One region of the Peribacillus sp. Bi134 genome, then DNA from elsewhere that is predicted to be linked to it. Evidence: riboswitches for the same ligand, from Rfam matches in the RefSeq annotation. Region 1 holds a riboswitch; each other region holds the start of a gene.

The links. Region 1 has a riboswitch for S-adenosylmethionine ahead of LQ188_RS07260 (Na+/H+ antiporter NhaC family protein). Riboswitches for the same ligand answer to the same signal wherever they lie in the genome.
Region 2: it holds a riboswitch for S-adenosylmethionine, as region 1 does, so the genes downstream of both, mtnK (S-methyl-5-thioribose kinase) here and LQ188_RS07260 (Na+/H+ antiporter NhaC family protein) in region 1, are expected to answer to the same signal.
Region 3: it holds a riboswitch for S-adenosylmethionine, as region 1 does, so the genes downstream of both, LQ188_RS05810 (5-methyltetrahydropteroyltriglutamate--homocysteine S-methyltransferase) here and LQ188_RS07260 (Na+/H+ antiporter NhaC family protein) in region 1, are expected to answer to the same signal.

The regions. Positions count from the first base shown of each region.
Region 1 is NZ_CAKKLN010000003.1:276,859-281,112, reverse strand. Features, by position in the region: gene hutG (formimidoylglutamase) at 1-808, shown strand, start outside; gene LQ188_RS07270 (hypothetical protein) at 1,091-1,246, shown strand; gene LQ188_RS07265 (SOS response-associated peptidase) at 1,307-1,978, shown strand; SAM riboswitch class I at 2,256-2,363, shown strand; gene LQ188_RS07260 (Na+/H+ antiporter NhaC family protein) at 2,554-3,861, shown strand; gene LQ188_RS07255 (chromate transporter) at 4,204-4,254, opposite strand, start outside.
Region 2 is NZ_CAKKLN010000001.1:52,871-57,124, forward strand. Features, by position in the region: gene mtnA (S-methyl-5-thioribose-1-phosphate isomerase) at 1-676, opposite strand, end outside; gene mtnK (S-methyl-5-thioribose kinase) at 691-1,893, opposite strand; SAM riboswitch class I at 1,972-2,125, opposite strand; gene LQ188_RS00300 (carbon-nitrogen family hydrolase) at 2,197-2,979, opposite strand; gene LQ188_RS00305 (pyridoxal phosphate-dependent aminotransferase) at 3,079-4,251, shown strand.
Region 3 is NZ_CAKKLN010000002.1:585,629-589,882, reverse strand. Features, by position in the region: gene LQ188_RS05825 (MIP/aquaporin family protein) at 1-513, opposite strand, end outside; gene LQ188_RS05820 (glycerol-3-phosphate responsive antiterminator) at 740-1,282, opposite strand; gene LQ188_RS05815 (hypothetical protein) at 1,454-1,873, opposite strand; SAM riboswitch class I at 2,029-2,130, shown strand; gene LQ188_RS05810 (5-methyltetrahydropteroyltriglutamate--homocysteine S-methyltransferase) at 2,214-3,317, shown strand; gene LQ188_RS05805 (metalloregulator ArsR/SmtB family transcription factor) at 3,527-3,829, shown strand; gene LQ188_RS05800 (MFS transporter) at 3,987-4,254, shown strand, end outside.

The DNA of each region.
Region 1 (4,254 bases):
TGGCTTCAAATGTGATGAAGGCGTCAGAAGGAATAAAGGCAGGATTGGTGCTGCAGAGGGGCCTGATCATATTAGGCAATACTTGGCGAAATTACCCTGTCATTTACCGTCCCAAACTGAGCTGGTGGATGCTGGCGATGTAATATGTGAAAGTACGGAAATGGAGGCCGCCCAATTCGAACTGGGATCGGCTGTTGACCGGATATTGGAGACTAAAGCGATTCCTATCATACTTGGGGGAGGGCACGAAACCCTGTATGGCCATTATCTTGGGATTAGGAAATCCATTGGACCAAAAGCTAGATTGGGGATCATTAATATTGACGCGCACTTTGATATGAGGCCCTATGAAAAAGAAAGTTCATCAGGAACGATGTTTAAGCAGATTTTGGACGAAGACCAAAGTTGTGGATATTTATGTGTCGGAATTCAGAAGCAGGGGAATACAAAGGCACTTTTTGAAACCGCTGAGAGGAGTAAGGTAGACTACATATTGGAAGAAGATTTGTCATTGAACGAAATGGATGAAACAAAGCGGCGGATAAATGAATTCGTTAATAAAAATGACTACATTATGCTTACATTATGTACGGACGTCATTGATTCAGCATATGCACCTGGGGTGAGTGCTCCATCGCCGTTTGGACTGAATCCGAAATTGGTACGTGCGATTATTAGGCATATCGTATCGAATGAAAAAATCCTCTCCTTTGACATTTCGGAAGTGAATCCTTCGTTGGACGAAAATAATAAAACCGTAACATTGGCAGCACATTTAATAAATGAAGTTTTGCTGCATTTTAAATAATGAATGGATATGGAAGAGGGCAATTCCAATTTGGTCCTTCCAGCTTTCCTCAATGTTATCTCCATACTCAATTATAAGTATTGAAACTAAGTCCTTTGGCAGCACCCAGGCTGTCCGTGAATCATTCATGGACAGTCTTTTTTACGCCTCCTTTACACGCGTTAATGGTCGGGGCCATTGCTTGACTCCCCGTTATAGGATTAACCATGGCTCTGCCAAAGTTCACTACTGATACTTGTGGGTTTTTGGTTTATAATAACAACCATCTAGGGGGGATTTTTTATGAATGAATATAAAGTGACGGTCAGGAATGGCAGTACCTTGATCTTGTCGGAAATCATTAAAGCTGAAGATGAAAGAGAAGTCCTTGGAACTCTTTTGATTTCCAGCGAATTATTTAATCAACCATTTACCGACATCAGGATTTTAGAACGCTGATTTGTGCCTGTCCGTTCGATTTGTTACACTGTAATAAATTCTAATACGGTAGGCGATAGTATGTGTGGACGTTTTACCCTTTTCACTGACATTGAAGAAATAAAAGATCGGTTTGATATTCAGGGATCGTTTGATGGGGAATACCAATTCAGCTACAATATTGCTCCCTCCCAATCCGTTCTCTCCGTCATTAATGACGGGGCAAGGAATCGACTTGGATATCTTCGGTGGGGACTCATTCCTTTCTGGGCAAAAGACGAAAAAGTGGGCTACAAAATGATCAATGCCAGATCGGAAACCATTGCTGAGAAAGCAAGCTTCAGGAATGCGTATAAGAAGAAGAGATGCTTGATAATCGCTGACTCTTTTTATGAATGGAAGAAGACACCGGAAAGAAAAATACCGATGCGAATAAAACTGAAGAATCATGCTCCATTTGGAATGGCGGGTATCTGGGAATCCTGGAAATCACCTGAAGGCATCAGCGTCTATTCATGCTCCGTTATAACAACCGTTCCTAATGAGCTAATGACCAGCATTCATGATCGTATGCCTGTCATCCTTAAACCAGAAGATGAAAAAGAATGGTTGAGTCCAACAAATAATGATCCTGCATATCTGCAGCAGTATTTAAAGTCATTCGATTCGGAACAGATGGAAGCCTTTGAGGTATCGACTGATGTGAATTCGACCAAAAATAATTCATCTAACCTAATACAACAAATTTGCTGAGAGGTCATAAGACCTCTTTTTTATATGAATTCCGTCCCGATAAATGAAAAAAACTGATTAACCGCACATGTCAAGATTTCTTTATAAATAGTAAGGAGTGCATGTAAAATACTTAAAATTAACCCTTGCGAAAATAGACAAAATGCTGTACTGTTATATTTGCTTTTCAAAACGACTTTCGATGTCACTTTCACAAACTCAGATGGTTTCAGCAAGTTTCCAGTGTGGTACTTTTCTGGAAGGCATCGTAATATTTGATAAATTATATAATGTAATCTTCTTATCAAGAGAGACGGAGGGACTGGCCCGAAGATGTCTCGGCAGCGGACTTAAATGGAGTGCTGTGCCAAATCCAGCAGGCTGATTTTTGCCTGAAAGATAAGGAGGGTGTTTTTTATAAATTAAAAGACCTCTTCTTGTTGTTAAATAGAAGGGGTCTTTTTTATGCCAGTTTTTTTGCTATATCTCCAAGACTAGATAATCAGGTAGGTTCAAATTGGAGTTATTTGCGAAAGCTGTTAATAGAATAAGAGCTGTGACACCTGTCACGGGAAAAATAAAAAGAGGTGTACATCATGAGTGCAAACAATAAAGGGAATCCATGGGCATTGATCCCATTTGTCGTATTTTTAATTTTATTTATAGGGTCCGGAATCATCACTAAAGATTTTTATTCATTTCCGGTGATTGTTGCAATTTCAATTGCTTCGGCAGCTGCATTGGCAATGAATCGGAAAGAGACATTCAATCATAAGGTTGATATCTTCTGTAAAGGTGCCGGGGACGCCAATATTATGTTAATGGTTATCATTTTCCTTTTAGCTGGCGCTTTTGCCGAAGTTGCCAATGGCATGGGAGCAGTTGAATCAACAGTGAATCTTGCCTTAGCTGTTTTTCCGCAAAATCTATTAATGGTAGGGATATTCATTATTGCTTGTTTTATTTCTTTATCCATGGGGACAAGCATGGGAACGATTGTTGCATTGGCACCTATCGGGGTCGGGATTAGTGAGCAAACAGATATTTCGCTTGCCCTATCAATGGCGGCCGTTATTGGTGGTGCGATGTTTGGGGATAACCTTTCCTTCATTTCAGATACGACAATCGCTGCAGTTCGAACTCAGGGAACGAAAATGAAGGATAAGTTTAAAGTGAATTTTTTCATCGTTTTACCTGCGGCCATCATCACATGTGCAATCCTTGGAATTTTAACAATGGGTGAACAAGCTGACATCTCCCAACATTCTTATAATTGGGTGAAGATTCTTCCATATCTTTGCGTATTGATCACTGCATTGGCAGGAGTCAATGTGTTCCTGGTCCTTTCCATCGGAATCGTATTTGCCGGAATTATCGGCTTGGCTGATGGAAGTTATAAACCGTTGGGTGTCATTCAAAAAGTTGGAGAAGGAATGGCGGGAATGTATGAAATCTCCTTCCTTGCCATTTTAATTGCAGGTATGGTAGCTGTTATCAAACATAATGGTGGCATCGATTATCTACTCCACCTAGTGACCCGAAATAGCAAATCAAAAAAAGGGGCGGAATTCAGCATTGCAGGGCTTGTTGGTTTGACAAACCTTTCAACGGCAAATAACACGATTTCGATTATCATTGCCGGGCCACTTGCCAAAAATATCGCTGAAAAGTATGGGATTGATCCGCGTAAATCAGCGAGCTTGCTTGACATATTTGCATGTTGTATCCAAGGGTTGATACCATATGGAGCACAACTGCTTGTTGCAGCAGGGGTAGCAAAGATTTCTCCGATAAGCATCTTGCAGTATTCATATTACCCAATACTAATTGGATTTTGTGGCGTCATTGCCATCTTGATTGGTTTTCCACGGTTTCAGCCGGGAAATAATGGATCGAAGAACTAAAAGTTAAAACAAAGTTGATTGGAGCGGGTGTGCGATACTCCTGCGGGAAAAGCGAGTCCAGGGGAGACCCCGCAGGCGCAAAGGCGCCGAGGAGGCTCCCGGACCGCCCGCGGAAAGCGAGTGCCTGGAGGGGAAATCAACGTTCAAATTGTACAAACCCCTAAAATTTCATCGAGTTTGTCTACAGTCTGAACACCCTGAATCATTGGATACAGGGTGTTTTTTGTATGGTAAATACATAAACATTATCAAGTTTTCTCCCATTTATATAGTATCAATCATTCTTCAATTTTTCTGCTTAATTCCGGTCCAAATTAATGATGGTTGTGTGTGCGACACCTGTCATGAATAGAGGACAACACCAACTAAACCGGAAAGGATAATGACATAGGC
Region 2 (4,254 bases), on a different contig from region 1:
TATGGGCAGCCATATTATCAGAAATTAATGTGACATCAACCCCCGCTTGCATCAATTCCCAAGCAGTCAAACGCGCCCCTTGCAGGACAGGCCTGGTTTCACATGCATACACTTTTAGCGGAAAGTCCTTTTCCTTTGCCAGGTGGAAGGGAGCCAAGGCTGTGCCATACCGAGCCGTGGCAATTCCCCCAGCGTTGCAATGCGTTAGAATGGAATCTCCTCTAGTGAATAAGGATAAACCATGTTCCCCGATTTTCCTGCACATTTCTTCATCTTCAGCAAAGATGGCTTTAGCCTCCGATACAAGTGCTTCCTTGGCAGTTGAAATGCTTTGCGCAGCTTCCAGAGTATTTTCCATCCTCCTTAACGCCCAAAAAAGGTTGACAGCAGTTGGCCGTGATGATGCGAGTTTTTCAATATGCCTTGATACATTTTTCTTGAATTCGGCTAATTCAGCGGTTGTTTCCTGTTTCGCACCAAGTGCAACACCAAATGCTGCCGTCAGTCCAATTGCTGGGGCACCGCGAACTTTTAATGTCAAAATGCTGTCATACACATCATCAACAGAATGAAGTTCAATGAATTCAGTTATGGAAGGAAGGGCTTGTTGATTTAATAATGTAATATGGGTATCAGCCCATTGTACCGAATAAGGTAATGGTGCATGTGTTGTCATGTGCAGGTCTCCTTTTAAATGGTTGAATAAGATGGCAGTGTACGTTGCTTCAAGGCTTCAATGACAGCTGGAACATCCAATTCTTCCCGTTTTTTAATTAAAAAAGCACCAATTTCCAATGTAGCCGTTTTGGCAGCGATCCTTGTTTCTTTATCTTCAATGACATTTAAATCGGCAACATGGGAAAGTCCGATGGTTCGCCGAATCAGTTCACAGCCGGAAAAGCCGAATGCATCTTTTTTGAATTTTGTCAGTAAATAAGGCAGATAACCTTTCACGTGACGAAATGGGCTTTTATTTTGGCCTTCCCATAATTCGGAATAAGTTTCTTCAAAGGCATTCCAAAATTCATTAAGGTGTGTGAAAATCTCTTCCTTTCCAACGCTATTACGTGTGACTGCCTGAAAGAGAAGGTTGGCAGTGTATTGACCAAGGTCAAAACCAACTGGACCATAAAAAGCGAATTCTGGATCAATAACCTTTGTTTCAGTTTCACTTGCAAATATACTTCCAGTATGTAAATCTCCATGAAGCAAGGCTTCCTGCTCGGTTTCAAAGCTTTGTTTCAGCTTAGCGACCTCGAGGATCACTGCTTTATCATTCCATATATTTTTGGCGGCATCAGTCAATTCCACCTCGAAATCTCCCGGGAGTTCCTCAAAAAATGGATCTGTGAAAATGAAGACCTCAGTGATTTTGCAGAGTTCGGGATTCGTGAAATGTCGGGCAACTTCCTTTTTGGCAGAGGGTTCTAAATGATAATCGGATGTATAAAATGCCGTTTTCGCAACATATTCACCAATATGCTGTGAAAGCAATGGATATGAATCGCCTTCGATCAATCCTGTTCTAACGATTTTCAAATGGGATAAATCCTCCATGACCGTGATGGCAAGCTTTTCATCAGAATAATAGACTTGCGGTACGAATTCTGGGCAATAACTTCTGAAATGAATCAGCGCATTCGCTTCAATTGCAGCCCTTTTCAATGTCAGCGGCCAACCTTCGCCAAGTACCTTGGCATAAGGAACCGCTTGTTTAATGATAATTCCTTTATTTGTGACTGTGTCTGTAATATGAAAAACATAATTTAAGTTTCCATCGCCGATTTCTTTACATGTTAAACTTGCATCCGCATTGACCAACCCAAGTTTTTTTGCAAGGGTTATAGCTGTTTCGTTTGTCAATCTCTTAAAATTTGAATGGTTTTGAGTCATTCTTTTCCCCTCCGGATTCAAAATAAGAATAAAAAAGCCTCTTTCATATAGAAAGAGGCAGAAGTTTTGGCTTCGGACCTCTTATCTTCCAGAATATGAATTCTGGTGGAATTAGCACCGTGCTCTGTGGATTTTATAATCCGGCGGTGAATCCGCCCCATTTCACAATGGTATTACAGTCGGTTGCTGGGCTTCATAGGGCCTTTATCCCTCAGCCTGCTCTTGATAAGAGTAAATGTTTTCTGAAATTTTAATCTTCGGGAAAATAATATCAACTTTTTAAATAGTTTGTCAATGGGTAATTTAATAAAAATCAGGACGGCGATCTTCGAATACAGGTATTTTGTTACGTGCTTCCGTAACTTTATTGAAGTCCAAGGTGCCTGTCAGGAGTTCGTTTCCTTCTCCGGCTTCACTTATGATATTTCCCCAAGGATCAATAATCAGGGAATGACCGGCAAATATATTATTGACATCAGAGCCTGAGCGATTAACGGCTACTACATAGGCTTGGTTCTCGATGGCACGGCTAATCAATAAGGCTCTCCAGTGATCGAGTCTCGGCTTTGGCCATTCAGCCGTAACGAATAGAACTTCGGCGCCTTTAGCGGTATGGGCTCGCTGCCATTCAGGGAAACGGATGTCATAACAAATGAAACCAGCACATATTTTTTCATCAAGAGTAAATAAACCATCCTTTTCTCCTGGCTTCAGGAAATGATGTTCATCCATTAACTGAAATAAGTGAAGCTTATCATATTCTTTTATGAGACTTCCCTGTTTATCGATGATGATCATGGTGTTATAGATTCCCTTGCTTGTTTTTTTCGCAATGGAACCGCCTACGATGTGAATCTCGTGTTTCCTTGCCTGTGTTTTAAGAAATTCAATCGTTTTTTCCGCCTCTTGATCAGCAATCTCATTTAACCTGCTTAAGTCGTATCCGGTTGTCCAAAGCTCTGGTAAAATGACGATATCGGGTTCTGACCGTGCTGCTTTTTCCAACCATTGTTCCGCAACCTGAAAATTGATATCCGGTTGCCCGAATGCTATATCCATTTGAATACAAGCTATTTTCCACTTCATCGTTTAAAACCCCCACATGTAAAAAATGCTTTACAAGACTATGATAAACATATATCATTTGTGTCTAGAATTTCAAGAAATTTCAGAGAAGGTGTATAAATGGTGCAATTCGAAAAATCCAGACAGCTTCAGGACCTGCCCAAGCAGTTTTTTGCCTCACTAGTCGCAAAAGTCAATGCCATCACGGAGCAAGGACATGATGTCATTAATTTAGGCCAGGGAAACCCTGATCAGCCGACACCAGACCATATCGTGAAAAGCTTGCAGTCTGCCGCTGAAAAAACGATTAATCATAAATATTCGCCATTCCGGGGGCATCAATATTTAAAAGATGCTGCTGCCGTCTTTTATGAACGTGAATTCGGTGTCAAGCTGGATCCGAAAAGTGAAGTGGCGATTCTCTTCGGGGGAAAGGCAGGCCTTGTCGAACTGCCGCAGTGTTTATTGAATCCGGGTGATACGATCCTTGTTCCGGATCCCGGCTATCCGGATTATCTTTCCGGTGTTGTTTTAGCCCAGGCAAAGACCGAATTCATGCCCTTGACAGAAGAAAATGATTTTCTTCCAAAATACAGTGACATACATAAAGAAGTGCTTGATAAAGCCAAAATGATGTTCTTGAACTATCCGAACAATCCCACAGGTGCTTCTGCAACTGAAAGTTTCTTTGATGAGACCGTCTCTACTGCAAAAGAGCATTCAATTTGTGTGGTCCACGACTTCGCTTATGGGGCGATAGGATTCGACGGAAAAAAACCGATAAGCTTTCTCCAGTCAGAGGGAGCGAAGGAAATAGGAATAGAAATATACACACTATCGAAAACATACAATATGGCAGGGTGGAGAGTCGGCTTCGCAGTGGGGAATAAGAGTGTCATAGAAGCTCTTGAACTATTACAAGACCATCTTTATGTGAGTCTCTTCCCGGCGATACAAGAAGCTGCCGCAAGCGCTTTGCTTGACTCGCAGAGCTGTGTAGAGCAGTTAGTGCAGATGTACGAGGGGCGAAGGAATATTTTCATTGAGGGATTGAGGGCAATCGGCTGGGATGTCAAAGCTCCTGCGGCATCATTTTTTGCCTGGCTCAAGGTACCTAAAGGTTTTACGTCCGAGAGTTTTGCAGACTATTTATTAACGCATGCCCACGTTGCTGTTGCCGCAGGGAATGGATTTGGTGAATTTGGCGAAGGTTATGTCAGGGTAGGGCTGCTGACTTCGGAAGAACGGCTGAAAGAGGCTGTGGAACGGATAAGTAAATTAAAATTATTTTAACCA
Region 3 (4,254 bases), on a different contig from region 1:
CACGACAATCAATAACCCGACTGCAAATGGGTTTAGGCCCTCTGTAAAATCATTGGCACCTATAAATAATAATCCAAGAACAAGGATGAAAGTTCCAATCATCTCACTTAATAGATTTGAAAATGTGTGCGGGATCGCAGGTGAAGTCGCGAACACACCAAGCTTCGCTCCTGGATCATCCGTAGCTTTCCAGTGTGGCAAATAGTGCAGGAATACTAGAGTCGCGCCGAGTATCGCGCCAATCATCTGGGCAACGATGTAACCGGGCACATCACTCCATGGAAATTCTCCAATAATGGCAAAACCTACTGTGACCGCCGGGTTTAAATGCGCCCCGCTTATGGAACCCACTGCAAAAACACCCATGGTAACCGCCAATCCCCACGCAATCGTGATAACGATCCAGCCGGCATCCTTTGCATAGGAACCCTTTAAGGATGAACCAGCCCCAATACCTGCTCCGAATACAACTAATATCATCGTGCCTAACACTTCTCCCCAAAATGGAGTCATGATAAAACCCCTCCCCTGTTAAATTATTAAACCTTGCCAACAAATAAAAGGAGATCCACAGCAGAACTATCTTCATAAATAAATTATGAATAGATCTGTTGTGAATCTCCTAGTCTCCGTCACATATATTAACTTGTACTGTAAAATATACTAGGTTATGAAAACGCTGTCAATATTTTGTGAAAAATTAATCTATTTTTCTGTAATTTTTTTCAATTTTCCCCTATTAGACGATATCCCATAATTCAGTTTTGGATGTGGTGATCGACGAAGCTCCAGCATCAAGGGCATTCAGGACTTCATCCGAAGTACGTATGAGGCCGCCTGCAAAAATCGGTGTCTGCAATCGTTCCTTCACTTCTTTTATCATCCATGGCATGGCGCCCGGCAATACTTCGATATAATCCGGCTTGGTTTTCTGCACCAGCTTATAACTTTTCTCAAGCGCATGTGAGTCTATTAAAAAGATTCGCTGGATGGCAATGACCCCCTTTTGCTTCGCCTTCAATATAACGCTTGATTTAGTCGAAATCAGCCCATAGGGATTATATTCCTGACAAATGAATTCTGTCGCGTACTCATCACTTCTTATGCCATGGATCAAATCGACATGATAAATCATTTTCTTATTATGTTGTTTTGCCATCATACTTACATTTTTCAATTGTGATATATGCAAATCAAGAAACACACCTATTTCATAGGAACTTTCTAGAAATCTTTCAAAATCCTTCATGCTTGCTGAAGCAGGCAAAATCTTTTGATCCATCATTATCCTCCTCATTCCCAGAAGAACTCAAAACTTCAAGTTATTTAGTATATTTTAAAGAGCTTGATTTATCAATCACATTTTTTTCATGACAATCTCACAATAACACTAACATACCTGGCACTCCCTTTATAGATTGCGGATAAGGTTGTATGTAAAATATCCCTTAACTCATAAAGAAAGTTTCATTATCAATGCACCTTCGACAAGTTCATACGATTTAATTGTGCCCACCGGAATTTTTCTCACGATGTTCCAAGCATTAACATTCATTTTGATCGTTCTTTTTTCAAATTCAAAAAATGGCGGTCTGTTAAATATCCTTTGGTTGATGAAATTCCTGTCAACTGGTTCCATTTCCACTAATTCAAATGAAATCGTTCTTTTTTCCACATGAACCGGTTTTAATGTAATCCGGAAAGCTACGTTTTTCTTAAACATCATTTTTTTCACTTCCATCGTTCCGGAAAGCACAATATGCTTCGGCGTAATCTCGACTTTAATATCCTGACCAGATGATTTCATTTTTATGATTCTCTCTACCATGGCTTCAGTTACCGTTATCGGTATGCCACTTTTGAATGGACTCATCCTTGCATTCCCTCCCCACTCAAAGCTTATGCCGGATTCCCTGATGCCGTTAACATTTCAGTCCGATTAATAAACGGTATATTCTAAATATTCAACCTCCAGCTCTTGACCTTTGTAAAAACTACCTGTATAGTCATAATTAATTTAATAGACAACTCTTATCCAGAGAGGTGGAGGGACTGGCCCTTTGATGCCTCAGCAACAGACTATTCATGTACTGTGCTAATTCCAGAAGTGTAAAAACTTGAAGATAAGAAGAGTATATAGCTTTGTTGCCAACACCTCTTCTTATTTTTTAAGAAGAGGTTTTTTATTTTTAAAAGGAAAGAAGGAATGCAACATGTCAATCACATTAACGAAAGCACCATTCAGGGCCGATCACGTCGGAAGTTTATTAAGACCGGAACGTTTACATATTGCCAGAAAGCAATTTAGGGAGGGTACCCTTTCAGCAGAGCGCCTTCGTGAAATTGAAACCGAAGAAATCAAACGGATTGTCGATAAACAAATTGAAGTTGGATTAGAGGCTGTTACGGACGGCGAGTTCAGACGAACATGGTGGCACTTTGACTTCCTCGAACATTTAAATGGCATCGAGGGATATGTGACTGAAAAAGGTCTCACATTCGATGGTGTGGAAACAGAGAGATATAACGTTCGCAATACCGGGAAGGTTTCATTCAATCCTGAACATCCCTTCATTCGTGATTTCATTGAATTGAACAAAATCGTGAACGGACGTGCCGTTGCCAAGCAAACGATTCCCAGTCCGAATCAATTATTTGCTGCAGGTATTCATAATGAAGACATCTACCCTGATATCGAAGACTATGCAAATGATATCATCAAAGCCTATCAGCATGCTTTGAAAGCCTTTTATGAAGCAGGTGTGCGTTATCTTCAATTGGATGATGTATATATTGCCAGACTTTCAGCTCCAGATTTCCAGTTCAAAGATGGAAAATATACGAGGGAACAGTTAATTGATCTTGCACTTCGTGTCATTAATGGAGCATTGGAAGGCAAACCAGAAGACCTTGTCGTCACTACCCACCTATGTCGCGGAAACTATCAGTCGACTTGGGCGTTTGAAGGAAGCTATGCCCGTATCGCTCCCACTTTATTGGCAAAAGAAAAAGTGGATGGATTCTTCTTGGAATATGATGATCAACGCTCAGGGGATTTCAAACCATTGGAATACATTCCAAATGGCGGTGCACAGGTTGTACTGGGGGTCGTCACTTCAAAAAATGGGGAAATCGAAGACAAGGAAGCTGTTAAGGCACGCATTAAAGAAGCCTCGCACTTCGTTGCTCTCGAACAATTATGCTTAAGCCCTCAATGCGGCTTCGCCTCCACCCATCACGGCAACAAGCTAACCGAAGAACAGCAATGGGAAAAGCTGAAATTCGTCGTTGATGTAGCAAAAGAAGTGTGGGAATGATTTTTTTGCGGAAACTTTAATACTGATTTACAGGATTCGAATAACCTAATCGGCAGCACTTATTAGGGAGCCGATTAGGTCCTTGCAATAATACATTTCCATTCCTTTAATGGCTCTTTTGAATAACGGTATCAAGTTTTGATTTATGAAATTAACGATTAATGTTAAAATCATTTGACATATCGATAATTCTCGATATAATGAAATGTATGAAAACAATCGAGATATTTAAAGCATTATCCAATGAATCCAGGTTGCAAATCTTACAATGGCTCAAGGCGCCTGAACTCCACTTCACCCCTCATGAGGGAATAGACATGAAGGAAACCGGCGTTTGCGTAAGTCAGATTACGGAAAAATTAAACATGACCCAGTCCACGGCCTCTCAATACCTCTCGATGCTTCTTAGAGCAGGATTGATTAAAACGGAGCGGATAGGAAAGTTTACGTATTACAAACGAGATGAAGATGCAATCTCAAAAATTACTGATTTCTTGAAAGAAGAAGTATGAAAATGAACCTGATCCGTACCTTAGAGGGTTGGGTTCATTTCCCCCCCCTAACAGTTCGACATTTCGCGATATGTTTATTTTTTTATCCATACATATTAACATATTCCGATATATCTTTATATAAAATTGATAATCATTAATGAGGAGTGAATCTATTTTGCTTAATACATGGAAAATTTACATGTTGGCGATAATCAGTTTTTTAGTAGGAACATCCGAATTCATCATATCCGGAATTTTGGATAAGATTGCGGATTCTCTTGGAGTTACCCTTGCTGCCGCAGGACAGCTCATTACAATTTTCTCCCTTGTCTACGCAATCGGTACACCCATTCTAATGGCTTTGACAGCAAGTTTAGACAGACGAAAATTAATGTTGTATTCCCTTGGACTATTCATAGTGTCCAACCTGCTTGCCTTTCTAT